Rhodopseudomonas sp. BAL398: one gene and its partner. The protein of the gene in region 1 binds, or shares a complex with, the protein of each later gene. Links are inferred from orthologs where the notes say so. Each region holds a gene or a part of one and is shown on either strand. Other genes may lie near its edges.

Region 1 (10,467 bases):
GACGCCGCGATCGTCGCCAATGCCCAGGCGGTCGAGCATTACGAGATCGCCCGCTACGGCACCCTGATCGCATGGGCCGAGGAACTCGGCCATGACGACATCGTTCGGTTGCTCACGACCAATCTGAACGAGGAGAAGGCCGCCAACACCAAGCTCAACACCGTGGCGCTCCGCAAGGGCGTCAATCGCAAAGCAGCAAGCTAAGGGAGACCACCATGAAACGTAGTCTAATCGTGCTCGGATGCCTGCTCGCCGCCACGCCGGTGCTGGCGCAGTCGGTCACCGAGAAAACCGGTATCAACTCCACCCTCGGGATCAGCCCGTCGACGCAGGATTTCGTCAAGGAAGTGGCGATCAGCGACATGTTCGAGATCCAGTCGAACAAGCTCGCCCTCGACAAGGGCAACGCCGCGGAAAAGACCTTCGCCAAGCAGATGGTCAATGACCACACCAAGACCACCGAGCAGCTGAAAGGCCTGGTGTCCAGCGGCAAGGTCAAAGCCCAATTGCCTACCAGCCTCGACAGCGCGCATCAGTCCAAGCTCGACAAGCTGCGCGGGTTGAAAGGCAAGGATTTCTCCGACAGCTTCGATTCGATGCAGGTCTCGGCCCACAAGGACGCGGTCGGGCTGTTCGAGCGCTACGCCGATGGCGGCGACAATTCCGCGCTCAAGCAATGGGCCGGCAAGACGCTGCCGACGTTGAAACACCATCTCGATATGGCGCAGTCGCTGGACAAGGCCTCCAGCACCACCACCTCGCAATCCAACCGCTAGCCCAATGGCCCGGCGCACATGCGCCGGGCCACGGCTCTTCCGCGCTCAATCCATCTTCTTCGCCTCGCCGCGTCGGCAACGAACGCGGCGCGGGCCGCATTGGGCCGGCGCCACAGCCCTCGGACACCTCTGGCAGGACACCCCTGGAAAGCACCTCACATGGCCAAATCGTCGAAACCTTCCAACTCCGCCACCATCCACGACCAGAAACTGAGTCGCGGCGCAGGCGGCGAATTGCATCAGACCGCCGAGGATCTCGGCCTGGAGACCATGACGACGGCGCAGGGAGGCCCGGTTTCCGACGACCAGAACTCGCTGAAGATCGGCCCGCGCGGCCCGACCCTGATCGAGGATTTCCATTTCCGCGAAAAGATCTTCCACTTCGACCATGAGCGGATCCCGGAGCGCGTGGTGCATGCCCGCGGCTACGGCGCGCACGGCTATTTCGAGACCACCAATTCGCTGGCGAAATACAGCCGCGCCGACCTGTTCCAGCGCGAGGGCGAGCGCACGCCGGCTTTCGTGCGGTTCTCCACCGTGGCCGGCAACAAGGGCTCGTTCGACCTGGCCCGCGACGTCCGCGGCTTCGCCGTGAAGATCTATACCAAGGAAGGCAATTGGGATCTGGTCGGCAACAACATCCCGGTGTTCTTCATCCAGGACGCGATCAAGTTTCCCGACCTGATCCATTCGGTCAAGGAAGCGCCCGACCGCGCCTTTCCGCAGGCGCAATCGGCGCACACCAATTTCTGGGATTTCATCAGCCTCACCCCCGAAGCCATGAACATGGTGATGTGGGTGATGTCGGATCGGGCGATCCCGCGCTCGTTCCGTTTCATGGAAGGATTCGGCGTCCACACCTTCCGGCTGGTCAACGCCAAGGGCGAATCCACCTTCGTCAAGTTTCACTGGAAACCGAAGCTCGGCCTGCAGTCGGTGCTGTGGAACGAGGCGGTGAAGATCAACGGCGCCGATCCGGACTTCCATCGCCGCGATCTGTGGACCGCGATCCAGACCGGCAATTTCCCCGAATGGGAATTGCGGGTGCAATTGTTCGATCAGGCCTTCGCCGACAAGTTTGAGTTCGACGTTCTGGACGCCACCAAGATCATTCCCGAAGAAGTGCTGCCGACGATTCCGGTGGGCCGGCTGGTGCTCGACCGCATGCCCGACAACTTCTTCGCCGAGACCGAACAGGTCGCGTTCATGACCCAGAACGTGCCGCCGGGCATCGACTTCTCCAACGACCCGCTGCTGCAGGGCCGCAACTTCTCCTATCTCGATACCCAGTTGAGCCGGCTTGGCAGCACCAATTTCAGCCATCTGCCGATCAACGCGCCGAAATGCCCGTTCGCGCATTTCCAGCAGGACGGCCATATGGCGATGCGCAATCCGGTCGGCCGCGCCAATTACCAGCCAAACTCCCATGGCGAAGGCCCGCGCGAATCGACAAGCCGCGGTTTTGTCGCATTTCCCGACGCCGAGGAAGGCGCCAAAGCCAAGTTCCGCGCCGAGAGCTTTGCCGACCACTACAGCCAGGCGCGGCAGTTCTATCTCAGCCAGACCCGTGGCGAACAGCACCATATCGCCGCCGCGCTGACCTTCGAGCTCAGCAAGGTGGACATCCCGGTGATCCGCGAGCGGGTGGTGTCGCATCTGCTCAATATCGATGAGGGGTTGGCCAGCAGCGTCGCCAACCGGCTCGGCATCAAGACCATGCCCAAGCCCGCCGACGCGGCGATGCCGACCCGACAGGATCTGCCGCCCTCCCCGGCGCTCAGCATCGTCGAGAACGGCCCCAAACGCTTCGAGGGCCGCAAGCTCGGCATCCTGATCACCGACGGCACCGACGCCGCTTTGCTCAAGAGCTTGCAGGCCGCGCTGAAGAAGGCCGGCGCCAGCTTCGAACTGATCGCGCCACGGGTCGGCGGCGTCACCGCCAGCGACGGCAGCATGATCGCGGCCGATCAGATGATCGATGGCGGCCCCTCGGTGCTGTACGACGCGGTGGCGCTGCTGCCGGGATCGGACGAGATCGACGATCTGGTGCAGGAATCCACCGCCCGCGATTTCGTCGCCGACGCCTTCGCCCATTGCAAGTTCATCGGCTATGTCGACGCCGCCCGTCCGCTGCTGGTCAAGGCCGGGATCGCCGACGATCTCGACGAGGGCTGCATCAAGCTGACCGCCGCCAAGGACGCCGCGGACTTCATCGGCGAGCTCGGCAAGCTGCGGGTGTGGGGTCGCGAACCCGTCGTCAAGATGCGTTAGGACGGGCGCCGCAGATGTGCGACACATTGAACGACGACGCCGCGCAATCCGCGCCGGCGATAGCGGAGGCTGCGAACACGGTGAGCAACGACATTGTCCGGGAAGGCCTGCCCTTCCCGCTCGGCGCCAGCTGGGACGGCGAAGGCACAAATTTTGCGTTGTTTTCCGCCAATGCCACCAAGGTCGAGGTCTGCCTGTTCGACGGGGACACCGAGCGGCGGATCGAACTGCCGGAATATACCGACGAGGTGTTTCATGGCTACATCCCCGATGTCGGTCCGGGGGCATTTTACGGCTACCGCGTCCACGGCCCCTACGAGCCCGAACACGGCCACCGCTTCAACCCGAACAAGCTGCTGCTCGACCCCTATGCCCGCGCCCATGCGGGGGAACTGACCTGGAACCCGGCGGTGTTCGGCTACACGGTCGAGAGCGGCGACGACACCAGTTTCGACACTCGCGACAGCGCGGCGTTCATGCCGAAATGCGTGGTGGTCGATCCCAATTACGACTGGCACGGCGAGCCCGGCCGCACCAACGTGCCGTGGGACCAGACCATCGTCTACGAAACCCACGTCAAGGGCTTCACCAAATGCCACCCCGAGGTGCCGGAGGAGATGCGCGGCACCTATGCGGGGTTCGGTCATCAGGCGGTGGTCGATTACATCGCTTCGCTCGGCGTCACCTCGGTCGAGCTATTGCCGATCCACACTTTCGTCAATGACGACTACCTGCTCGACAAGAAGCTGACCAATTATTGGGGCTACAACACCATCGGCTTTTTCGCGCCGGACCCGCGCTATGCCCATGACGTCGCCAACAGCCTGCGCGAATTCAAGGAGATGGTGGCGCGGCTGCACGGCCACGGTCTCGAGGTGATTCTCGACGTGGTCTACAACCACACCGCCGAAGGCAACGAGCTCGGGCCGACGCTGTCGTTCAAGGGCATCGACAATGCCAGCTATTACCGGCTGCTGCCGGACAACAAGCGCCATTACATCAACGACACCGGCACCGGCAACACCGTCAACCTGTCGCATGCCCGCGTCATCCAGATGGTCAATGACAGCCTGCGCTACTGGGCCGGCGAGATGCATATCGACGGCTTCCGCTTCGATCTCGGCACCATCCTGGCGCGCGAGGTCCACGGCTTCGACGAACAGAGCGGCTTTCTCAAAGCGGTCGACCAGGACCCGCTGCTGACCTCGCTCAAGCTGATCGCCGAGCCCTGGGATATCGGCCCCGGCGGCTATCAGGTCGGCGGCTTTCCGCCCGGTTGGGCCGAGTGGAACGACAAATACCGCGACACGCTGCGCGATTTCTGGCGCGGTGAAGCCGATGTGGCGGCGCTGGCGCCGCGGCTGTCGGCGTCGGCGGATCTGTTCAACCATCAGGGCCGCCGCGCCTGGGCCAGCGTCAATTTCGTCACCGCCCATGACGGCTTCACCCTGAACGACTGGGCGAGCTACAACGACAAGCACAACGAGGCCAATGGCGAGGATAATCGCGACGGCAGCTCCAACAACGCGTCGTGGAATTGCGGCGTCGAAGGCCCGACCGACGACAAGGACATCCTTGCCCTGCGCGAACGCCAGAAGCGCAACATGCTGGCGACGCTGCTGCTGTCGCAGGGCACGCCGATGCTGCTGGCCGGCGACGAATTCGGCCGCACCCAGCACGGCAACAACAACGCCTATTGCCAGGACAGCGAAATCTCCTGGGTCAACTGGGGCTTGACCGACGACGGCAAGGACCTGCTGAGCTTCACCAAGCGGCTAATCGAGCTGCGCCGAAACTATCCGACGCTGCGCCGCAGCCGCTTCCTCAACGGCGTCCACGACCCGGTGCTCGATGTCTGCGACGTTATCTGGATCAACGCCAATGGCGAGCCGATGCAGGACGAGCAGTGGGGCGACGGCAACATGAAATGCTTCGGCATGCTGCTCGATGGCCGCGCCCAGAAGACCGGCATCCGCAAACATGCCGAGGACGACACCGTCCTGTTGGTGCTGAACAGTTTTGACGGCGTCGTCGACTTCACGCTGCCGCAAGTTCCGCACGGCTCCAGCTGGTCCCTGCTGGTCGACACCAACATCCCCGACGGCGCAGGTGGCGCGGCTTTCGACTGTGGTACGATCTATCAGGTGACCGGGAGATCTGCGCTGCTGTTCGGCCTCACGGAGTAATCCCCTGGCGCTGCCCGAAATTGTTGCAGCAATAGCCACAATTCGTGCAGCGCCAATGTCATCAAATCAGGAACAAGCTGCCCCCCTTCGCGATTATGTCTGACACATCCACTCGTTGGAATGACGGAGAGTCAGGTGAAAATTCGCGCGGGTTTCAATATCGCTTACGAGTGTTCCCAGGACACGCCAATGAACCTGCTGCTGAGCGTTCATCCCTCTCGGATGCAGCATGTCGTAGGCGAGCACCAGATTCGTTTTTCGCCAGAGGTCGCCTCGCGTGACTTTCTGGATATGTTCGGCAATGTCTGCACCCGGATCGTCGCTCCGCCCGGTCGGATCGACATCAGCAACGCGTTCCTGATCGAGGATTCCGGTCTGCCCGACGACACCGCGCCGGGCGCTCGGCAATTGCCGGTCGCGGAGCTCCCCGACGAGGCGCTGATCTATCTGCTCGGCAGCCGCTATTGCGACACCGACAAATTGTCGAATCTGGCATGGTCGATGTTCGGCGGCATCCCGACGGGCTGGGAGCGCGTGCAGGCGATCTGCGACTATGTCCACACCCGGATTCAGTTCGGCTATCAGTTCGCCCGCTCCGACCGCACCGCGTCGGAGGGCCATGCCGAGGGCATCGGCGTGTGCCGGGATTTCGCCCATCTGGCGGTGACGCTGTGCCGCTGCATGAATATTCCGGCGCGCTATTGCACCGGCTATCTCGGCGATATCGGCGTGCCGATCGATCCCGCGCCGATGGATTTTTCGGCCTGGTTCGAAGTCTATCTCGACGGTCGCTGGTACACGTTCGACGCCCGACACAACCATCCGCGGATCGGCCGGATCGTGATCGCGCGCGGCCGCGACGCCGCCGACGTCGCGATCTCCACCAGCTTCGGCTTCGCCCAGCTGGTGAAGTTCGAGGTGATCACGGAGGAGGTCAAGGACGAGGCGCCCTCCGCGACGGCACAACTTTCCAAAGTCGCCTGACTATCGAATGAGCGACCATAAAGATCCCTCGCGGCGATGACCAGATCATCCCGCGGCGTCTAGGGCAGTTACTGCCTTGATCGCGTCAATGGGCGCGATCCTGGTCGTGTGGCCGCGTTCTTGTCTGAGCATCGCCCCACAACAGTACGCCGGCAAACACAGCAAACATCACAACCACCGCGACGGACACCAGCATCGAGTCGAATGGCACGGCAACCTCCCTTTGCGCTTGATATTGCGCGTCAGGATGCCGAGGCGCCGCGGCTGCGGTTTGATCTGGATCAATCGACCGCTACTCCCTGCGCAGGCCCATAACAGCAAAGGGCGAGCCACCGGCCCGCCCTTGGTGTGTTGCGATCAAACGTCGGGTTCAGAACACGATGGTGCTGCGCACGCCGAACACGAAGGCATCCTCGACTGTCCCCAGTGAGGGATCCGCGGCATCCCGCAGCACCTTGCCGCCCGGTTTGACGATATATTGAAAATCCGGCTGCACATTCCACCACGGCGTCACCTGAGCCATGTAGCTGACCTCGATCACCGTCTCGCTGGAGCGCTGCGGGAAATATGTGCCATTGAAGGTGGCCTGAACCAGATCGGCCGCGGTGGCGTCGGAACTGATCTTGGAATGGGCGACACCAATCGTCAGGGTATCGGCGGCGCGGCCGGGCACGAAGCCCTTGAAGCCGACGCCGCCATCGATGTACCACGACACCAGATTGCGGTCCGAGGGCGTCCAGCCGCCGCGCACGAAGATGCTGGTGCTGGCCTCGCCGCCGCGCCACACCATCTGGTCGGCCACGCCGTAGAAGCCCCAATTGCCGCTGTGATTGAGGCTATCCGTTTTCAGCGCGATGGGAACGGCCGCGCCGGTCGCATCGAGCCCCCAATACTGGTCCGCAAAGGTCTTGCCGGTGTGATACCAAGCGCCGATCTTGTAGGACGCCGCAAGGCCGGTGGAATCCTTGCCCTGATTGACATTGTACTGAGCTTCGCCGAGCCACAGCGCGCCGCCATCGAGGCTGAAGGTGGTACCGTATTTGTTGCAGATCTGCGGATTCGGATTGCTGCAGTTCTTCCCGGCCGGATTGCCGCTGAACACGGCGCCAAGCAGTGCGATATTCTCGGTCGGATTGAGCTGCAACCGCGCGCCGGGCGTCGCCAGCGGATAGGCCGGACCGCCGCTGGGCAGGTTCGCCGCCATGATCGCGGCCCAACCGAAAGTGCCGTTGATCAAGCCGCCAGCAGTATTGCTGACCAGAAACTCGTCGTCGCCGGCGAGCTGGCCGAGCCGCAACGATGCGAAGGTGCCGAACTCCTGCTGGAACCAGGCTGTGAACAGCCTTGTGGTGTTATACGCGTCGATATTGCTCGGGTCTGCGATCGAGCCGGCATAGCTGGCTGCGTTGCGGTCGTTGACGCTGTGAATCTGGAAGGCGCGGATATGGGTTTTGCCGCCGGTCCAGCCCACCAGCTTTTCCAGATCGGTATTGATCGTCACGTCGAGACGACCTTCGTAAGTGGCATAGGGCCCTTTCGGCTTGACGCCGCCAGAGACGCCGAGAATTTCTCCGATATAGGCGATGCCGATCTCGATGCCCTTGGCTTCAAGCTCGGTGCGCGCCGTTCCAGGTCCCGCTCAACCTGTCGCGCTCGGCCAGACTCTTTTCCTCGGCACGGGCCGTTTCGGGCCCCATCAGCAACGTCGTCGCCAACAAGGCTGCAGTACAAACGGCAGGCGAAAGGCTATCTCTACAAAAGCTCATCATGTCCCCCATCCTCCTGCCTTGAAGTTAACAAAGCGAAAGGCCACAAACCACTGATTCCACTCGTTTTTAGAGCGGTTCCAAGAGTCCGGCCGGGCGCGTCGCACAATGGTAATTCTGCACCGCGGAACAGAAGAAAACCAAATCACCGGCCGTGGATGTGGGGGTGTAATGCGCGATTCTGCGCCACAACGCCATTACAGCGACCAGAACAACCTGGCCCACACCGCAGCACTGAGCGAGACGGCGACGAGCAACGGGACCATCGCGGCGATTCGCCGAGCTGGGGCGGCATACAGGCCGGAGATCTGCCAGCCGAGCCACAGCGACCAGGCGCCGGCGCCGATCAACATCGCCGCGCGCAGCGGCTCCACAAAGCCGAACACCAAGCCATCATTGCGCAGCAGCGACACCGTGGTCATCGACAGGCCGAGAAACACCCCGCAGGCGGCGATCGGAATGAAGCTCTGCACCAGATGGTGGAAGCGCGCGCTCGACCAGCGCCCGAGCAGCCGGGTCGACAACGCCGCGCAGGCTGCGACCGCGCCGCCGATGGCCGCCGCCATCGCCAGCAAATAGCCGATCAGCACCGCGCCATCGAGCAGCGTCATGACATCGTTGAGGTCGGGATAATTGGTCAGGACCCACCACGGCGCCGCGGTTTCGAGCGGCCACATCACGCCGTGATTGACCAGGAATTCGGCCAGCGTCTGCTTGATGTCGATATAGATTCCGCTGCTGCCCCAGTGAAACGCCCCCGCGGCGACGCCGAGCAGGCCGAACAGGATCAGCATCGATTCCATCGGCCGCGGATCATGGCCCGCGACATGGACGATCTCTTGATTCGGCGAACGCCGCGCCAGCGTCACCGCGCCGCGATAGCCGCTGCAACGCCCGCACATGTGGCAGGCGCTGCCGCCCTTCATGGTCCGGATCGGCACCAGCGGCGCGCAATTGACGAGCTGCGCCGGACCGCGGCCATGCGGCTTGGCCCAGCTGTCCCAGACCTGCGAATCGACGCGGAAATGCAGCGGCGCCAGCTTGGCGAGCACTGCGAACACCCCGGTCACTGGACACAGGAAGCGGCACCACACCCGCTTGTTGCGGCCCCACAACGCCGCGGTGGCGATTGCCGCCACGGTCGAGAAGCCGAGGATGACCAGCGCTGGCCTCGGATATTGATAGACGCTGATCATCTGGCCGTAGATCGTGGTGGCGGCGAAGGCGGCGAACGGCCAGCCCTTCCACCGGATCCAGCGCGGAATCGCCCAGCCGCGACTATGCTTGCTCACCGTCTCCGACAGCGAGCCTTCCGGGCATAGCAGGCCGCACCACATCCGGCCGACCAGCACATTGCTGAGCAGCACGAACGGCCACCACAGCCCCCAGAACACGAATTGCGCGAACAGCGTCAGATTGGTCCAGATATGCGCCGTGCGGGTCGGCAATGGCAGCAGCGTCGGCACCACCAGCAGCGTCAGATAGGCCACCACCACGCCCCATTGGGTGGCGCGGATAGCGCGCTGGTTGCGCATCAGCCAGTCGCCGATCTCACGCAGCACCGCATCGAAACCGATTTCGGAATGTGGCAGCGCCAGAACTGTTTCGGGCTCTCTCATGCGATTTTCGCCTGTGGCCGGGACCAGAACAAGGCCCAATAGATCACGCCCCAATAGGCCAAATAGGCCAGCACCTGCATCAGATCCGGCCGCGCCCGATAGCCGGTCAGCGAGCCGATCAGACCACCGACCGGGCCGTAATCCGGCAGGATCGCGGATGAATCCCACAACCGGCCCGACAGCCGCGGCAACACGCCAAGACCGATCAGATTGTCGACCCCGGTAACCAGCAGCGACGCCGCCAGAAACAGCAGCATGATCTCGGTGATTCTGAAGAACAGCTTCCACGACATGATCCGGCTGCCAAGCTGCAGCAGGTAGTAGGTCCCGATCGCCAGCAGAAAACCGCCCAGCGCCACCGCCGCCGGCGCGGCGATCGCGCCGCTGCGCGCCGCCGCCAGCGTCCCGTACAAGAACACCACGGTCTCGCTGCCCTCGCGCGCGACCGCGATCAGCGCCAGCGCGAACACGCCCCACCAGTTCGAGCGATCGGCGGCGCTCTGCAGCGAGCTCTCGATGTCGCGCTTCAGGGTGCGGCCGTGTCGGCGCATCCAGAACACCATCTGGACGATCAAGGCCGCGGCGATCAGCACCGCGGCGGTCTGGTAGCCGGTCTGCGCGTCGTCGGGCAGCGCCTCGCCGAACAGCACCAGAGCCAGGCCGAACGCCACCGAGATCAGCAGGCCGGCGCCGACGCCGGCCCACAGATACAACCTGCCGCGCGCGGCATCGACCTGCTGCCGGGTCAGCCATGCATTCAGAATGCCGATGACCAGCAGCGCCTCGACGCTCTCACGCCAGATCACGAATGCAATATTGCCGAGTTGCCCGCCCACGAATCCGCTCCGTCCGCTATTTCGCGACC
Region 2 (10,408 bases), 420 kb from region 1 along the record:
GAATGCGAATCGCAGCCGCGCAAGACCACGTTCCGCGTGCTGCTGCCGATGTTCAATATCGAGAAGCCCTACATTAAGAGCAACGGCGAGGACGTGCCGGCGACGTCGCCCGATGCCTCACAGACTGCAAGATGAGGACTGACAATGCCCGCAGGTAGCATCCTAGTCGCCGACGACGACACCGCGATACGCACCGTGCTCAACCAGGCGCTGTCGCGCGCCGGATATGAGGTGCGGCTGACAGGAAACGCCGCGACGCTGTGGCGCTGGGTCAGCCAGGGCGAGGGCGATCTGGTGATCACCGACGTGGTGATGCCGGACGAGAACGCCTTCGACCTGCTGCCGCGGATCAAGAAATTGCGGCCGAACCTGCCGGTCATCGTGATGAGCGCGCAGAATACCTTCATGACGGCGATCCGCGCCTCGGAGAAGGGCGCCTATGAATATCTGCCCAAGCCCTTCGATCTCAAGGAGCTGATCGCGATCGTCGGCCGCGCGCTGGCCGAGCCGAAGGACCGCGCCGCCAGCTACGCCGACGACCCAGAATTCGATTCGATTCCGCTGGTCGGCCGCTCGCCGGCGATGCAGGAAATCTATCGGGTGCTGGCGCGGCTGATGCAGACCGACCTGACGGTGATGATTTCCGGCGAATCCGGCACCGGCAAGGAATTGGTGGCGCGCGCGCTGCATGATTATGGCAAGCGTCGCAATGGCCCGTTCGTCGCCGTCAACATGGCGGCGATTCCGCGCGACCTGATCGAGTCCGAGTTGTTCGGCCATGAGCGCGGCGCCTTCACCGGCGCCAATACCCGCGCCTCCGGGCGGTTCGAGCAGGCCGAGGGCGGCACGCTGTTTCTCGACGAAATCGGCGACATGCCGATGGAGGCGCAGACCCGGCTGCTGCGGGTGCTGCAGCAGGGCGAATACACCACGGTCGGCGGCCGCACCCCGATCAAGACCGACGTCCGGATCGTGGCGGCGAGCAACAAGGATTTGCGCATCCTGATCCAGCAGGGCCTGTTCCGCGAGGATCTGTTCTTCCGGCTCAACGTGGTGCCGCTGCGGCTGCCGCCCTTGCGCGAGCACATCGAGGATCTGCCCGATTTGGTCCGGCATTTCTTCGCGCTGGCCGAGAAGGACGGATTGCCGGCCAAGAAACTCGACGCCGCGGCGCTGGAGCGGCTGAAGCAGCATCGCTGGCCCGGCAATGTGCGCGAGCTGGAGAACCTCGCCCGGCGGTTGGCCGCGCTTTATCCACAGGACATCATCACCGGCTCAGTGATCGATGGTGAGCTGGCGCCGCCCGCGGTGGTGTCCAGCGGCAGCGCCCAGCACGGCGTCGACAATCTCGGCGGCGCGGTCGAGATGTACCTGTCCTCGCACTTCTCCGGCTTTCCCAACGGCGTGCCGCCACCGGGGCTCTATCATCGGATCTTGCGTGAAATCGAGGTGCCGCTGCTGACCGCGGCGCTGGCGGCGACCCGCGGCAACCAGATTCGCGCGGCGGATCTGCTGGGGCTCAATCGAAACACGCTGCGAAAGAAGATTCGCGACCTCGACATTCAGGTCTATCGGACCGGCGGTTGAATCCGGCCGCCGGCGCGCAATGGCGAATTTGCCTGGAATGCTCGTAAGTTTCCGGGGAGACCGCGCCGTCGAATAGTCGTAATTTGGCAACATTGTTGTAGGAATGCATCAGTCGACGCCAGAGTCCGGCGTTCGTCCCGCGTTCACGCTCACCTATTGCCAGAATGACCAGCGCAGATCCGTCGACCGAGCCTTTTGAACCGTCGATTGCCGAGCCACGCGCGGGGCGGCTGCGCCGGCTGATCGTGCCCCTTGCCGTGGCGCTGGCGCTGATCTCGGCAACTCTGACCTTCGTGGTGCTGACCGGTCTGACCTGGATCGCGCCGACGCGGGACGTCGTGGTGACCTTCCTGCTGATCAACGCCGCCACCGTGCTTCTGCTGGTGGTGATCATCGTTCGTGAAGTCTGGAAGGTGGTGCAGGCCCGCCGCCGCGGTCGCGCCGCCGCGCGGCTGCACGTCCAGGTGGTGAGCCTATTCTCGGTGATCGCAGTGCTGCCGGCCGTTCTGGTGTCGATCGTCGCCAATGTCACCATCGACCGCGGGCTGGATCGGTTGTTCTCGGGGCCGACGAGGGCGGTGATCCAGAATTCGCTGATCGTCGCCAATGCCTATCTGCACGAACACGCCCAGATGATTCGCGGCGACATCCTGGGCATGGCCAACGACATTTCCAATGCGAGACCGCTCTACGATCAGGACCGCCGCTCATTTCGCGAATTGCTGACCGCCAGTGCGGCGGCGCGCAATCTTCCCGGCGCCATGCTGATCGACAAGGACCGCCATATCCTGGAATCCGCGCAGACCGGCATTCAGCGCGACTTCGACGTGCCGGCGGCCGAATTCCTGAAAAACGTCAATGCGAAGGAGCCGCAGATCGCGGTCTTCATCGAGGCCAATTACGTCGCCGCGGTGATCCGGCTGCGCGGCTTCGATGACACCTTCCTCTACGTCGCCCGGCTGCTCGATCCGCATGTGGTCTCGCAACTGCGCCAGACCCAGGCCAGCGTCGCCGAATATGCCAAGATCGAGTCGAGCCGGCTCGGCTTTCAGGTGACGCTGGCGTTGCTGTTCACGGTGATCGCGCTCACGGTGCTGATGTCGGCGGTGCTGATCGGATTGAATTTCGCCAATTGGCTGGTGGCGCCGATCCGGCGCCTGATGGGCGCCGCCAATCTGGTCTCCACCGGCGATCTGCACGTCCAGGTGCCGGTGTTCAAGTCGGAGGGCGATCTCGCCCATCTCGGCGAGACCTTCAACAAGATGACCCAGGAATTGCGCAGCCAGCGCGACGAGCTGGTCAGCGCCAGCGACCTGATCGACAGCCGCCGTCGCTTCATCGAAGCGGTGCTGTCGTCGGCCTCGGCCGGCATCATCGGCGTCGACGGCTCCGGCAGCATCGGCATTCTCAACCGGTCTGCCGAAAAGCTGATCGGTCATTCGGAATCCGAGACGCTCGGCCATCCTTTGTCGGAGGTGCTACCTGAACTCGACGAGATGATGAAGTCGGCGCGCGAGGGCTCGCAGCGGCTGGTGCAGGGCCAGATCGCCATCACCCGCGACGGCCATGAGCGCAATCTGTCGGTGCGGGTCAGCGCCGAGCAGACCAGCCATTCGCGCGACAGCTACATCATCACGCTGGACGACATCACCGAATTGGTGTCGGCGCAGCGCACCTCGGCCTGGGCCGACGTGGCGCGGCGGATCGCACACGAGATCAAGAATCCGCTGACCCCGATCCAGCTTTCGGCGGAGCGGATCAAGCGCAAATTCGGCAAGGTCATCACCGAAGACAAAGCCATTTTCGAGCAGTGCACCGACACCATCGTCCGCCAGGTCGACGACATCCGGCGCATGGTCGACGAATTCTCGCGCTTTGCCCGGATGCCGAAGCCGGTGATCGAGGGCGAGGACGTCGCCGACACGGTACGGCAGGTCGTGTTCCTGATGCGGGTCGGCCATCCCGAGATCGAGATCGAGGCCGAGATCAGGGACGAACCGATGCGGGCGCGGTTCGACCGCCGGCTGATTTCGCAGGCGCTCACCAACATCATCAAGAACGCCACCGAGGCGATCGACGTGGTGCCGCCCGAGCAGCTCGGCAAGGGCCGCATCGACGTGATCGCCGCCCGCGATGGTGAGGACATTGTCATCGACGTGATCGACAACGGCATCGGCCTGCCCAAGGTCAGCCGGGCGCGGTTGCTCGAGCCCTATGTGACGACGCGGGAGAAGGGCACCGGGCTTGGTCTGGCGATCGTCGGCCGGGTTCTGGTCGATCATGGCGGTCGGATCGAGCTCAACGATGCCTCGGAGATTCGGCCAGGGCAGCGCGGCGCCTGGATGCGGCTGCGCTTTTCGATTTCCGGACAGGCCCCGACCGCCGAATCCAGTGAACCCAACCGCCCGGCCGGTAACGAAACCACAGCAGTAGCTGTCAGCAGCAGCTGAGATGACAGGCGCGACCCATGGCAAATGACATTCTGATCGTTGATGACGAGGCCGATATTCGCGAGCTCGTGGCCGGCATTCTCGACGACGAGGGCTTCACCACGCGCACCGCGCGCGACAGCGATTCGGCGCTGGCGGAGATCGCCAACCGCCGGCCCAATCTGGTGTTCCTGGACATCTGGCTGCAGGGCAGCCGGCTCGACGGGCTGCAATTGCTGGAGCAGATCAAGCGCGAGCACGCCGAGGTCCCGGTGGTGATGATCTCCGGCCACGGCAATATCGAGACCGCGGTCGCGGCGATCAAGCGCGGCGCCTATGACTTCATCGAGAAGCCGTTCAAGGCAGACCGCCTGATCCTGGTGGCGACGCGGGCGCTGGAGACCTCGCGGCTGAAGCGCGAGGTCAAGGAGCTGAAGCAGCAGGCGCCGAGCGCCTCGACGCTGACCGGCCGCTCCGCCTGCATGAACCAGCTGCGCCAGACCATCGAGCGCGCCGCCAAGGCCAATAGCCGGATCCTGATCGTCGGGCCGAGCGGCTCCGGCAAGGAGCTGGCGGCGCGGACGTTGCACAATGCCTCTGGCCGTTCCGAAGGGCCGTTCGTCGTCATCAACGCCGCTGCGATCACGCCGGAGCGGATGGAAATCGAATTGTTCGGCGTCGAGCAGTCCAATGGCGAGCAGCAGCGCAAGGCCGGCGCGCTGGAAGAGGCCCATGGCGGCACGTTGTTCATCGACGAGATCGGCGACATGCCGCGCGAGACCCAGAACAAGATCCTGCGGGTGCTGGTCGATCAGACCTTCCAGCGCTCCGGCGGCACCGCCAAGGTCAATGTCGACGTCCGCATCGTGTCCTCGACCGCGCGCAATCTCGAGGAGGAGATTGCCGAGGGCCGGTTCCGCGAGGACCTCTATCACCGCCTCTCGGTGGTGCCGATCCGGGTGCCGCCGCTGTCGGAGCGCCGCGAGGACATTCCCGAACTGATCGAATATTTCATGGAGCAGATCTCGCTCGCCACCGGCCTGCCGAAGCGGCAGATCGGCCAGGACGCGATGGCGGTGCTGCAATCGCATGTCTGGCCCGGCAACGTCCGCCAACTGCGCAACAATGTCGAGCGGGTGATGATTCTGGCCAGCGGCGGTCCCGAAGTGATCATCACCGCCGACATGCTGCCGCAGGATGTCGGCTCGATGGTGCCGACGATGCCGACCGGCAATAATGGCGAGCACATCATGGGACTGCCGTTGCGCGAGGCCCGCGAAGTGTTCGAGCGCGACTATCTGATCGCGCAGATCAGCCGGTTCTCCGGCAACATCTCGCGCACCGCCGAATTCGTCGGCATGGAGCGCTCCGCGCTGCACCGCAAGCTCAAGGCGCTCGGCGTCGGTTGACCGGCGTCGCCGTCCTCGCATCATCATCAGCATCATCATTTCCGGAACAGTCTCATGGCTCGCATCGCCTATGTGAACGGCCGCTATCGCGACATGCGCGACGCCTGCGTCAGCATCGAGGATCGCGGCTATCAATTCGCCGACGGCGTCTATGAGGTCTGCGAGCTGCGCGGCGGCAAGATCGTCGACATGCCGCGGCACATGGCGCGGCTGCAGCGCTCGCTCGGTGAATTGCGGATCGCGATGCCGATGCCGCTTTCGGCGTTGCAGGTGGTGCTGCATGAGGTGGTGCGGCGTAACCGGGTCAATTATGGGCTGGTCTATCTGCAGGTGACCCGCGGCGTGGCGCGGCGCGATCACGGTTTTCCGGCCGGCGTCGCGCCGAGCCTGGTGGTGACCGCGCGGGCGCTGAATTATGCCAAGAACCAGGACACCGCGGCGCATGGGATCAAGGTGATCACGCTGCCGGAGAACCGCTGGCCGCGGGTCGATATCAAGTCGACGGCGCTATTGCCGAACGTGCTGGCCAAGCAAGCGGCGCGCGAGCAGGGCGCCTATGAGGCGTGGTATGTCGATCGCGACGGCCTGGTCACCGAGGGATCCTCCAGCAACGCCTGGATCGTCACCCAGGACGGTCGTGTGGTCACCCGCTCGGCGGAATCCGGAATCCTCGCCGGTGTCACCCGGGCGGTGTTGATCGAAACCCTTGCGGCACTGCAAATCAAATTCGAGGAACGCGCCTTTACCGTCGACGAGGCACTGCAGGCCGCGGAGGCCTTCGTCACCGCGTCGAGTCAGATCGTGATGCCTGTCGTGGCGATCGATGGCCGGATCATTGGCGACGGTACGCCAGGTCGGATTGCCACGCGTTTGCGTGAGCAGTTCCACCGATTTTCGGCATTTTCCTGAGTTTTGTTGCCTCAGTAACACAGCTTTTGCGGGAACCTGCTTGCCTAACATTGGCACCTGACGTCTAATCAACCTGTCGGTCTCCGGAGGGGGATCTCAGGAAGGCTGACACCGAGACCATGCTCCGCAGAGAGCAGCGTCGCGGCAAAAAAAATTCAAAACATACTGCGGGACAAGAAAATGGCGGCAGACCGCGCACAAAACCTTCAAGACACATTCCTGAACCACGTTCGCAAGACCAAGACTCCTCTCACGATTTTTCTTGTGAACGGGGTCAAGTTGCAGGGCATTGTCACCTGGTTCGATAATTTCTGTTTGTTACTCCGGCGCGATGGTCATTCGCAGCTGGTCTACAAGCATGCGATCTCAACCATCATGCCCGGCGCACCGATCCAGTTGTTCGAAGGTGGCGAGGACGCTCCAGCTTGAGCTTGACCTGATTGGAACCCCGCAGCCTTGACGGGGGCGCCGACCGGCCGCGGTCGGTGCATGACGAGCAGACCGGACGAGTAATCGTCGTCGGCCCGTATTTGCGCGCGCGTCGCGGCGATCCCGATTCAACCGACAGCATTGCGGTGCGCGGCTCCGACGCTCGTCTCGACGAGGCGGCGGGGTTGGCGCGTGCGATCGATCTGGTGATCGCCGAATTGGTGCTGGCGCCGATCGGGCAGATTCGCCCGGCCACTTATCTCGGCAAGGGCAAGGTCGAGGAGATTCTCGGCATCATCCAGGGCCACGAGGCCGACCTTGTGGTGATGGATTGCGCGCTGTCGCCGATCCAGCAGCGCAATCTGGAGAAGGCCTGGAATACCAAGGTGCTCGACCGCACCGGCTTGATCCTGGAAATCTTCGGCCGCAGGGCCAAGACCAAGGAAGGCGCGCTGCAGGTCGAGCTGGCGCATCTGAACTATCAACGGTCGCGGCTGGTGCGGTCCTGGACCCATCTGGAACGGCAGCGCGGCGGCTTCGGCTTCATGGGCGGCCCCGGCGAGACCCAGATCGAGGCCGACCGCCGGCTGATCGGCGATCGCATCACCAAGATCGAAAACGAGATCAAGAAGGTGCAGGGCACCCGCCGGCTGCACCGCGCCGGCCGGCAGCGAGTGCCGTACCGCGTCGTCGCCTTGGTCGGCTACACCAATGCCGGCAAGTCGACGCTGTTCAACCGGCTGACGCGCTCCGAGGTGCAGGCCGCCGACATGCTGTTCGCCACGCTGGATCCGACCTTGCGCGGGCTGACGCTGCCGCATGGCGGCAAGGCGATGCTGTCCGACACCGTCGGCTTCATCTCCAACCTGCCGACCCAGCTGGTGGCGGCGTTCCGTGCCACGCTCGAAGAGGTGCTGGAAGCCGATCTGATCCTCCACGTCCGCGACATTTCGCACGAGGACGCCGAGGCCCAGCAGCGCGACGTCGACGCCGTGCTGCGCCAGCTCGGGATCGATCCCGAAGCGGGCGGGCGGATCCTCGAGGTCTGGAACAAGATCGACCGCTTCGAACCGGAGCAGCGCGAGAATCTCAGCAACATCGCCGCCAGGCGCCCGGCCGAGCATCCGTGCTTCATGGTGTCGGCGGTGACCGGCGAGGGCATCGACGAGCTGCTGGCGGCGATCGAGCAGCGGCTGGCCCTGAGCCGGATCGCGCTCGACCTGTCGATCGACGCCGCCGATGGCGCCGGCATCAGCTGGCTGCATCGCAATGCCGAGGTGCTGCGCAAGGACCTGCATGAGGGCCGGTTCGAGATGACGGTGCGGGTCGACGAGACCAAGCGCGACATCGTCGTGAACCGGTTCGGCGCCACCCCGCATCCGGACGAGCACTGAGCGCCTGCGCCTTTGCTGCGTTCGCAATCCAGAACGGCATCATTCCGGGTTCATTCGGCCTGCTGCCTCGCGCCCCGGAATGACCCGTTCGAGGAGGTCGGGTGCGCCGCCTAAGTAATTGGAAAAACGAAGGGAAAAACCCGCCGGCCGGGCCAGTTAAAGGTGGTTTGCAGACGCCGGATCGGCTATAAATCGCCGATCAGATTCTCACCGGAAATCACCATTGTCCGACACCGACGATAACAAGCCCGGGGAGCCGCCGGCGCCTTCGGATATCCGCCCGATTTCGATCCTCGACGAGATGAAGCGCTCGTATCTCGATTACGCCATGAGCGTGATCGTGGCCCGTGCGCTGCCGGATGCGCGCGACGGTTTGAAGCCGGTGCATCGCCGGATTCTGTTCGCGATGTACGAAAACGGCTTCGAATGGAATAAGCCCTATCGCAAATCGGCGCGCACCGTCGGCGACGTCATCGGTAAGTATCATCCGCATGGCGACCAGTCGGTCTATGACGCGATGGTGCGGATGGCGCAGGAATTCTCGATGCGCGTGCCGCTGATCGACGGTCAGGGCAATTTCGGGTCGGTCGACGGTGATTCTGCCGCCGCGATGCGTTACACCGAGTCGCGCCTGACCAAGATCGCGCAGGGCCTGCTCGACGACATCGACAAGGACACCGTCGATTACCAGGACAATTACGACGGCTCGTTCCGCGAACCCCGCGTGCTGCCGGCGAAATTTCCGAACCTGTTGGTCAACGGCGCCGGCGGCATCGCGGTCGGCATGGCGACCAACATCCCGCCGCATAATCTCGGCGAGGTGATCGACGCCTGCGTCGCGCTGATCGACGATCCGGCGCTGACCATCGACGACCTGATCAACATCATTCCGGGCCCGGATTTCCCCACCGGCGGCATCATTCTGGGCCGCGCCGGGATTCGCGCCGCCTATCAGCTTGGCCGCGGCTCGATCGTGATGCGCGGCAAGGTGACGATCGAGCCGGCGCGCAAGGAGCGCGAGGCCATCATCATCTCGGAAATTCCCTATCAGGTGAACAAGGCCACCATGGTCGAGCGGATCGCCGAACTGGTGCGCGAGAAGAAGATCGAGGGCATCTCCGATCTGCGCGACGAATCCGATCGCGACGGCTTTCGCGTCGTCATCGAGATGAAGCGCGACGCGGTGCCCGAAGTGGTGCTGAACCAGCTGTACCGCTTCACGCCGCTGCAGACCAATTTCAGCGCCAATGTGGTGGCGCTCGACGGCGGCCGTCCGCGGGTGATGAATCTCAAGGACCTGCTGACGGTGTTCATCGCCTTCCGCGAGCAGGTCGTCACCAGGCGCACCAAGTTCCTGCTCAACAAGGCCCGCGACCGCGCCCACATCCTGGTCGGTCTGGCGATCGCGGTCGCCAATATCGACGAAGTCATCAGGGTGATTCGGACTTCACCGGATCCGGCCACGGCGCGCGACATATTGATGGCGCGCGACTGGCCGGCCAAGGACGTCGCCACGATGATCATGCTGATCGATGATCCGCGGCATCGGCTGGCCGACGACGGCACCGCGCGGCTGTCGTTCGAGCAGGCCAAGGCGATTCTGGATCTGCGGCTGGCGCGCCTGACGGCGTTGGGCCGCGAGGAAATTTCCGAAGAGCTCGACAAGCTGGCGCTCGAGATCGCCGATTATCTTGAGATCCTGCGCTCGCGCGCGCGGGTCCAGAGCATCATCAAGGACGAGCTGACGGCGGTGAAGGCTGAATTCGCCACGCCGCGCAAGACCACGATCATCGAGCAGGAGGGCGAGGTCGAGGACGAGGACCTGATCCAGCGCGAGGACATGGTGGTGACCGTGTCGCATGCCGGCTACGTCAAGCGGGTGCCGCTGTCGACCTATCGGGCGCAGCGTCGCGGCGGCAAGGGCCGCTCCGGCATGGCGACCCGCGAAGAGGATTTCGTCAGCCGGCTGTTCGTGGCCTCGACCCATACGCCGGTGCTGTTCTTCTCGTCGCGCGGCCAGGTCTACAAGGAAAAGGTCTGGCGGCTGCCGATCGCGCCGCCGAACGGCCGCGGCAAGGCGCTGATCAATATCCTGCCGCTGGAGCAGGGCGAGGGCATCACCACCATCATGCCGCTGCCCGAGGATGAATCCTCCTGGGCCGAGCTCGACGTGATGTTCGCCACCACCCGCGGCACCGTGCGGCGCAACAAATTGTCGGACTTCGTCGATGTGCGCCGCTCCGGCATCATC

The links.
Region 2: the proteins of RBJ75_RS02740 (region 1) and hfq are in contact, whole or in part, in a crystal structure (PDB 3VU3), measured with the Escherichia coli proteins. The link is inferred for Rhodopseudomonas sp. BAL398 from one-to-one orthologs.

The regions. Positions count from the first base shown.
Region 1 is NZ_CP133111.1:590,631-601,097, reverse strand. Bases 597-3,491 are described here. They hold RBJ75_RS02740 (catalase), read left to right. Parts: upstream 597-935; coding sequence 936-3,047; downstream 3,048-3,491. Other genes in these bases: glgX (glycogen debranching protein GlgX), read left to right, coding at 3,062-3,491; RBJ75_RS02745 (DUF4142 domain-containing protein), read left to right, coding at 597-776. Also shown: RBJ75_RS02750 (ferritin-like domain-containing protein), read left to right, coding at 1-204; more of RBJ75_RS02745, read left to right, coding at 216-596; more of glgX, read left to right, coding at 3,492-5,233; RBJ75_RS02730 (transglutaminase-like domain-containing protein), read left to right, coding at 5,369-6,217; RBJ75_RS02725 (carbohydrate porin), read right to left, coding at 6,588-7,718; RBJ75_RS02720 (4Fe-4S binding protein), read right to left, coding at 8,181-9,602; RBJ75_RS02715 (FTR1 family protein), read right to left, coding at 9,599-10,438; RBJ75_RS02710 (cupredoxin domain-containing protein), read right to left, coding at 10,455-10,467.
Region 2 is NZ_CP133111.1:1,007,354-1,017,761, forward strand. What follows is about bases 5,303-8,138. They hold hfq (RNA chaperone Hfq), read left to right. Parts: upstream 5,303-6,514; coding sequence 6,515-6,763; downstream 6,764-8,138. Other genes in these bases: RBJ75_RS04740 (sigma-54-dependent transcriptional regulator), read left to right, coding at 5,303-5,425; RBJ75_RS04745 (D-amino-acid transaminase), read left to right, coding at 5,480-6,334; hflX (GTPase HflX), read left to right, coding at 6,775-8,138. Also shown: RBJ75_RS04725 (two-component system sensor histidine kinase NtrB), read left to right, coding at 1-135; ntrC (nitrogen regulation protein NR(I)), read left to right, coding at 145-1,587; RBJ75_RS04735 (sensor histidine kinase NtrY-like), read left to right, coding at 1,752-4,037; more of RBJ75_RS04740, read left to right, coding at 4,055-5,302; more of hflX, read left to right, coding at 8,139-8,157; gyrA (DNA gyrase subunit A), read left to right, coding at 8,381-10,408. UniProt on the Escherichia coli protein: RNA chaperone that binds small regulatory RNA (sRNAs) and mRNAs to facilitate mRNA translational regulation in response to envelope stress, environmental stress and changes in metabolite concentrations.